DNA from 2 places in the Actinomyces sp. W5033 genome. Region 2 is predicted to be linked to the other one. Evidence: riboswitches for the same ligand, from Rfam matches in the RefSeq annotation. Region 2 holds a riboswitch; the other holds the start of a gene.
The links. A riboswitch is a leader RNA that binds a small molecule or an ion and turns the genes downstream of it on or off. The one in region 2 is predicted to bind FMN.
Positions count from the first base shown of each region.

Region 1: it holds a riboswitch for FMN, as region 2 does, so the genes downstream of both, ACSJJR_RS01080 (ABC transporter permease) here and ACSJJR_RS02565 (ABC transporter permease) in region 2, are expected to answer to the same signal.

Region 1 is NZ_JBPPGD010000001.1:242,894-246,275, forward strand. Features, by position in the region: gene ACSJJR_RS01075 (ABC transporter substrate-binding protein) at 1-993, opposite strand, end outside; gene ACSJJR_RS01080 (ABC transporter permease) at 1,046-1,813, opposite strand; FMN riboswitch at 2,045-2,184, opposite strand; gene ACSJJR_RS01085 (type I restriction endonuclease subunit R, EcoR124 family) at 2,279-3,382, opposite strand, start outside.
Region 2 is NZ_JBPPGD010000003.1:405-3,786, reverse strand. Features, by position in the region: gene ACSJJR_RS02575 (recombinase family protein) at 1-286, opposite strand, end outside; gene ACSJJR_RS02570 (type I restriction endonuclease subunit R, EcoR124 family) at 197-1,468, shown strand; FMN riboswitch at 1,563-1,702, shown strand; gene ACSJJR_RS02565 (ABC transporter permease) at 1,934-2,701, shown strand; gene ACSJJR_RS02560 (ABC transporter substrate-binding protein) at 2,754-3,382, shown strand, end outside.

The sequences.
Region 1 (3,382 bases), on a different contig from region 2:
GTCGGTTGACGGCGTGGTGGCGCCCAGCAGGCCGCGTCCTGCCAGGAAGTCGATCATCTCCCCGACCTGCTCGGGCCTGAGCGCACCGATGACGGCGTCCGCGTCGGGCTTGACGAGGGCGGCGGTGGCGACGGCGACCTCCCGGGCGTGGGCAGCCTGGGTGGTGTCAACGAGGTCGGTGACGTAGGCGCGGGTGGCCTCCACCGCGCCGTCGGGGTCCGCCACGAAGCGCTCCATACCAGCCACCGACGCGGCCACCGCAGCGGCCAGGTCCTCGCGGTGCGCCTCCAGCTGGGTGCGTGTGGTGACGAGGGAGGCCCCGAGCAGCGGGACGTGGGGGGCGACGTCAATGGTGCGCACAGCCATCCCGTTCTGGGCGATCTGGACGGCGTCGTTGTTCGTGAATCCCGCGATGGCGTCCACCTTGCGGGAGACGAGGGCCGCCTGCTGCGTGTAACCGATCTCCTGGATATCGACGTCGGACTCGCTCAGGCCGGCGGTCGCCAGGGCGAGCTGGACGGTGAACCAGGTGGAGCCGTAGCGGCCGGGCAGGCCGAGGCTGTGGCCCCTGAGGCCCTCCAGCGTGCTGATGCCGGAGTCCTCGGGGACGATGACGCAGCCGGGGAAGCGCTGGTAGTAACCGCCGACGACGACGAGGTCGTTGCCGTGGGAGGCCGCCACGACGGCCTCGTCGGCCGAGGCGACGACGAGCTGCTCGGTGCCCGCCAGCAGGGCGTCGAACTGGCCCTCCTGGGCGCCGTGGTGGCGCAGGCTCACCCCATCGACGTAGTCGCCGGCGTCGGCAGCCATGTAGAAGGGCGCGAACTGCACGTTGGGTGTGTAGGTCATGCCGATGACGAGGCCCGAGGTGGAGGCGGTGCTCCGTCCGTGTGAGGCCGTGCCGGAGGCGCAGGAGGCCAGCAGGACGGCGGCGCCGGTGCCGAGGGCGGCGCCCAGGAGGCTGCGGCGGGTGAGGGTGGGACGCGGGGTCATGGGGTTCCTTCCGGGTTGTGTGCGGTGAGGGGTGTCAGGAGGAGGCGGTGCCTCACGTGGCTCGCCGACCGCGCATAGCGGCCACGACGCGGCTGCGGCGCTCGAGCTCGTGCAGGCACCAGTGGATGGAGGTCGCCAGGACGCACAGCAGGACGATGGTGGAGAACAGGCCGGTGGTGTCCACGCTGTCGCGCTGGTGGGAGAGCACCATGCCCAGGCCCTCGCCGCCCATCGTCATCTCCCCGACGACCGCGCCGGTGACCGACAGGGTGAAGCCCGTGCGCAGCCCCGACAGGATCGCGGGCAGCGCCATGGGCAGCTCCATGTAGACCAGGAGCGTCACGCCGTGGGCGCCGTCGAGTCGGGCGGCGTCCATGACGTCGGTGTCCAGCCCCCTCAGGCCCAGCAGCACGGTGACCGTGATGGGGAAGAAGACCATGAAGGCGCACAGGACGACGACGGGCAGGGTCCCGTAGCCGATCCACAGCACGAGCAGCGGGGCGACGGCGATGGCGGGCACGGCCTGGGAGGCGGCGACGTAGGGCAGCACGGTGCGGCTGAACATGGGCCAGCGGTACAGGGCCCAGGCGAGAGGAAGGGCCGCGGCGGCGGCCAGCAGGCAGCCCAGCAGGGCCTCGCGCAGCGTCACCCAGGCGTAGGCGAGGACGCCGCCCTGGGTCATGGCGAGCCACAGACGGCGGGCGACGTCGGTGGGGCCGGGCAGGAAGACCGCGGGCACCAGCTGGGCGGCGGTGACGGCCCACCACAGGGTGAGTGCGCCCGCACCCAGCAGCAGGGCGGGCAGCGGGCCGGTGCGCAGCCCGGACGCGGTGGCCCGCGTCGGCGGCGCGAGGGCGCCACGCGCGGCGTGTTGGGGGGCGGTGCCCACAGGTCCTCCCGGTACTCCCCCGGGACGGGTGCCCCGGGCGGCTCCGGGGTGAGGGGCGGGGCAGCGGCTCGCGCCCGCGCGGCGCGCCCCTGGGTCCCACAGCCGCCGTCCGTGCGCGCGCGGCGCGGCGGGCGGCGACGGCGTCGGGACGCCGGGCGCACCTCGTGCTTCCTCCCATCCGGACTCTCACCGTCGGTGCTGGAGTTCCACCAGCTCAGCCGCTCACGGCGCCCCGTCGGGGCGTGTGCGCGGGTCGCGGACTGTCACCGCCGGCTCGGACTTTCACCGACCCCGGAGCACGTGCTCAGGCAGGAGGCTAGCCGGTGGCGGGGTGGGGCGGCAACTGGCGGTGGCGGCTCCGTGAGCACGCCTGGCCCACAGGCACGTCGCTGCACCTCAGACGAGCCCGCGGAAGCGGGCCACGTGAGCAGCCAGGGCGTCGAGCACCCGCGTCTTCTTGGTCTCGTGGGTGTCGTCACCCGCGTCACGCCGGAAACGTGACATGGGTGGCAGGACCGCGGTGATGGCCGTGCCTTCGGTGGGCACCTGGCCGTCGCGCATGGCGGTGGCTACGAGGGTGCGGGCGGGTTGGTCGCGCAGGTGCTCACGGGCGATGAGCCCGGCGAGCTCGGTCTCCTGGCGGCCGGTGATGAAGCCCTGCCACTGCTCGGTGACGTCGCCGTGGGCAGACACGGACCTGACGAAGTCCTCGATGAGGTCGCGCTTGGAGTGGAGGGTGGGGCTGGAGGTGACGGCGCGGGTGATGTCGGCCGGGACCTCCTTGTCGGTGCGGCCGCCCATCTCGGTCCTGTGCTGCTCAACGAGCATGAGGATGTAGTCGACGCCGACCTCCACCTGCTTGACGAGCTCGATCTCGAAGACGAGGTCCTCAGTGACGTCCTCCCTGTCCCCCGTCGCCCGCTGCCGCAGGTCCTGGTACAGGTCGACGTAGACGCTGCGGTAGTCGGCGAAGTCCGCCTCGGTGAGGACGTCGTCGTCCGCGAAGTCGTCGAAGGAGGCAAGGATGTTGCGCAGGCGCAGGATCGAGCCGAAACGGGCGATGAAGTCGCGCTGGGCGGCCTCTGAGAGGATGGGGCTACCGGGGTCATGACGCTCACGCAGCTCGGCGAGCCGTGCGAGGTACTCGCTCAGGTACTCGGCGTAGGGGCGCAGCAGGACGATGCCGCCGGCGTCCTTGTCCCCGAACAGGGCAATTGCCTCATCGGTCTCGGCCTGAAGGTCGCGGAAGCACACGATGTTGCCGTAGGACTTGACGGAGTTGAGGATCCGGTTGGTGCGGGAGAAGGCCTGGATGAGGCCGTGGGAGCGCAGGTGCTTGTCCACCCACAGGGTGTTGAGCGTCTTGGAGTCGAAGCCCGTGAGGAACATGTTGACGACGATGACAAGGTCGATCTCACGGCAGGCGAGGCGTCGCGAGATGTCCTCGTAGTAACCCTCGAAGCCGTTCGCGCTGGAGTCATAGGCGGTGCCGAACTGCGT
Region 2 (3,382 bases):
GGTTGCCGTCTTCACCCTTGTCGTAACCAAGGAACCGGGAGTATGCGATGGTGACTTTCCCGTCGGCGAAGCGTTTGCGGTGTCCCCAGGTGACGTTTTCGGAGATGGAACGGGCTTCTTCCTGGGCCAGCGAACTCATGATGGTGATGAGGAGTTCACCTTTGGCGTCGAAAGTCCAGATCCCTTCCTTCTCGAAATAGACTTCCACGCCTTTGTCTTTGAGCGCCCTTACTGTGGTGAGCGAGTCGACGGTGTTGCGGGCGAAACGGGATACGCTCTTGGTGATGATGAGGAGACCACGGACCCCACCTCCCTGAGCGCGGACGACCGGGCCTTCCTCGACCGGGCCATTGACGACTACAACACGCAGTTCGGCACCGCCTATGACTCCAGCGCGAACGGCTTCGAGGGTTACTACGAGGACATCTCGCGACGCCTCGCCTGCCGTGAGATCGACCTTGTCATCGTCGTCAACATGTTCCTCACGGGCTTCGACTCCAAGACGCTCAACACCCTGTGGGTGGACAAGCACCTGCGCTCCCACGGCCTCATCCAGGCCTTCTCCCGCACCAACCGGATCCTCAACTCCGTCAAGTCCTACGGCAACATCGTGTGCTTCCGCGACCTTCAGGCCGAGACCGATGAGGCAATTGCCCTGTTCGGGGACAAGGACGCCGGCGGCATCGTCCTGCTGCGCCCCTACGCCGAGTACCTGAGCGAGTACCTCGCACGGCTCGCCGAGCTGCGTGAGCGTCATGACCCCGGTAGCCCCATCCTCTCAGAGGCCGCCCAGCGCGACTTCATCGCCCGTTTCGGCTCGATCCTGCGCCTGCGCAACATCCTTGCCTCCTTCGACGACTTCGCGGACGACGACGTCCTCACCGAGGCGGACTTCGCCGACTACCGCAGCGTCTACGTCGACCTGTACCAGGACCTGCGGCAGCGGGCGACGGGGGACAGGGAGGACGTCACTGAGGACCTCGTCTTCGAGATCGAGCTCGTCAAGCAGGTGGAGGTCGGCGTCGACTACATCCTCATGCTCGTTGAGCAGCACAGGACCGAGATGGGCGGCCGCACCGACAAGGAGGTCCCGGCCGACATCACCCGCGCCGTCACCTCCAGCCCCACCCTCCACTCCAAGCGCGACCTCATCGAGGACTTCGTCAGGTCCGTGTCTGCCCACGGCGACGTCACCGAGCAGTGGCAGGGCTTCATCACCGGCCGCCAGGAGACCGAGCTCGCCGGGCTCATCGCCCGTGAGCACCTGCGCGACCAACCCGCCCGCACCCTCGTAGCCACCGCCATGCGCGACGGCCAGGTGCCCACCGAAGGCACGGCCATCACCGCGGTCCTGCCACCCATGTCACGTTTCCGGCGTGACGCGGGTGACGACACCCACGAGACCAAGAAGACGCGGGTGCTCGACGCCCTGGCTGCTCACGTGGCCCGCTTCCGCGGGCTCGTCTGAGGTGCAGCGACGTGCCTGTGGGCCAGGCGTGCTCACGGAGCCGCCACCGCCAGTTGCCGCCCCACCCCGCCACCGGCTAGCCTCCTGCCTGAGCACGTGCTCCGGGGTCGGTGAAAGTCCGAGCCGGCGGTGACAGTCCGCGACCCGCGCACACGCCCCGACGGGGCGCCGTGAGCGGCTGAGCTGGTGGAACTCCAGCACCGACGGTGAGAGTCCGGATGGGAGGAAGCACGAGGTGCGCCCGGCGTCCCGACGCCGTCGCCGCCCGCCGCGCCGCGCGCGCACGGACGGCGGCTGTGGGACCCAGGGGCGCGCCGCGCGGGCGCGAGCCGCTGCCCCGCCCCTCACCCCGGAGCCGCCCGGGGCACCCGTCCCGGGGGAGTACCGGGAGGACCTGTGGGCACCGCCCCCCAACACGCCGCGCGTGGCGCCCTCGCGCCGCCGACGCGGGCCACCGCGTCCGGGCTGCGCACCGGCCCGCTGCCCGCCCTGCTGCTGGGTGCGGGCGCACTCACCCTGTGGTGGGCCGTCACCGCCGCCCAGCTGGTGCCCGCGGTCTTCCTGCCCGGCCCCACCGACGTCGCCCGCCGTCTGTGGCTCGCCATGACCCAGGGCGGCGTCCTCGCCTACGCCTGGGTGACGCTGCGCGAGGCCCTGCTGGGCTGCCTGCTGGCCGCCGCCGCGGCCCTTCCTCTCGCCTGGGCCCTGTACCGCTGGCCCATGTTCAGCCGCACCGTGCTGCCCTACGTCGCCGCCTCCCAGGCCGTGCCCGCCATCGCCGTCGCCCCGCTGCTCGTGCTGTGGATCGGCTACGGGACCCTGCCCGTCGTCGTCCTGTGCGCCTTCATGGTCTTCTTCCCCATCACGGTCACCGTGCTGCTGGGCCTGAGGGGGCTGGACACCGACGTCATGGACGCCGCCCGACTCGACGGCGCCCACGGCGTGACGCTCCTGGTCTACATGGAGCTGCCCATGGCGCTGCCCGCGATCCTGTCGGGGCTGCGCACGGGCTTCACCCTGTCGGTCACCGGCGCGGTCGTCGGGGAGATGACGATGGGCGGCGAGGGCCTGGGCATGGTGCTCTCCCACCAGCGCGACAGCGTGGACACCACCGGCCTGTTCTCCACCATCGTCCTGCTGTGCGTCCTGGCGACCTCCATCCACTGGTGCCTGCACGAGCTCGAGCGCCGCAGCCGCGTCGTGGCCGCTATGCGCGGTCGGCGAGCCACGTGAGGCACCGCCTCCTCCTGACACCCCTCACCGCACACAACCCGGAAGGAACCCCATGACCCCGCGTCCCACCCTCACCCGCCGCAGCCTCCTGGGCGCCGCCCTCGGCACCGGCGCCGCCGTCCTGCTGGCCTCCTGCGCCTCCGGCACGGCCTCACACGGACGGAGCACCGCCTCCACCTCGGGCCTCGTCATCGGCATGACCTACACACCCAACGTGCAGTTCGCGCCCTTCTACATGGCTGCCGACGCCGGCGACTACGTCGATGGGGTGAGCCTGCGCCACCACGGCGCCCAGGAGGGCCAGTTCGACGCCCTGCTGGCGGGCACCGAGCAGCTCGTCGTCGCCTCGGCCGACGAGGCCGTCGTGGCGGCCTCCCACGGCAACGACCTCGTCGTCGTCGGCGGTTACTACCAGCGCTTCCCCGGCTGCGTCATCGTCCCCGAGGACTCCGGCATCAGCACGCTGGAGGGCCTCAGGGGCCACAGCCTCGGCCTGCCCGGCCGCTACGGCTCCACCTGGTTCACCGTCCAGCTCGCCCTGGCGACCGCCGGCCTGAGCGAGTCCGACGTCGATATCCAGGAGATCGGTTACACGCAGCAGGCGGCCCTCGTCTCCCGCAAGGTGGACGCCATCGCGGGATTCACGAACAACGACGCCGTCCAGATCGCCCAGAACGGGAT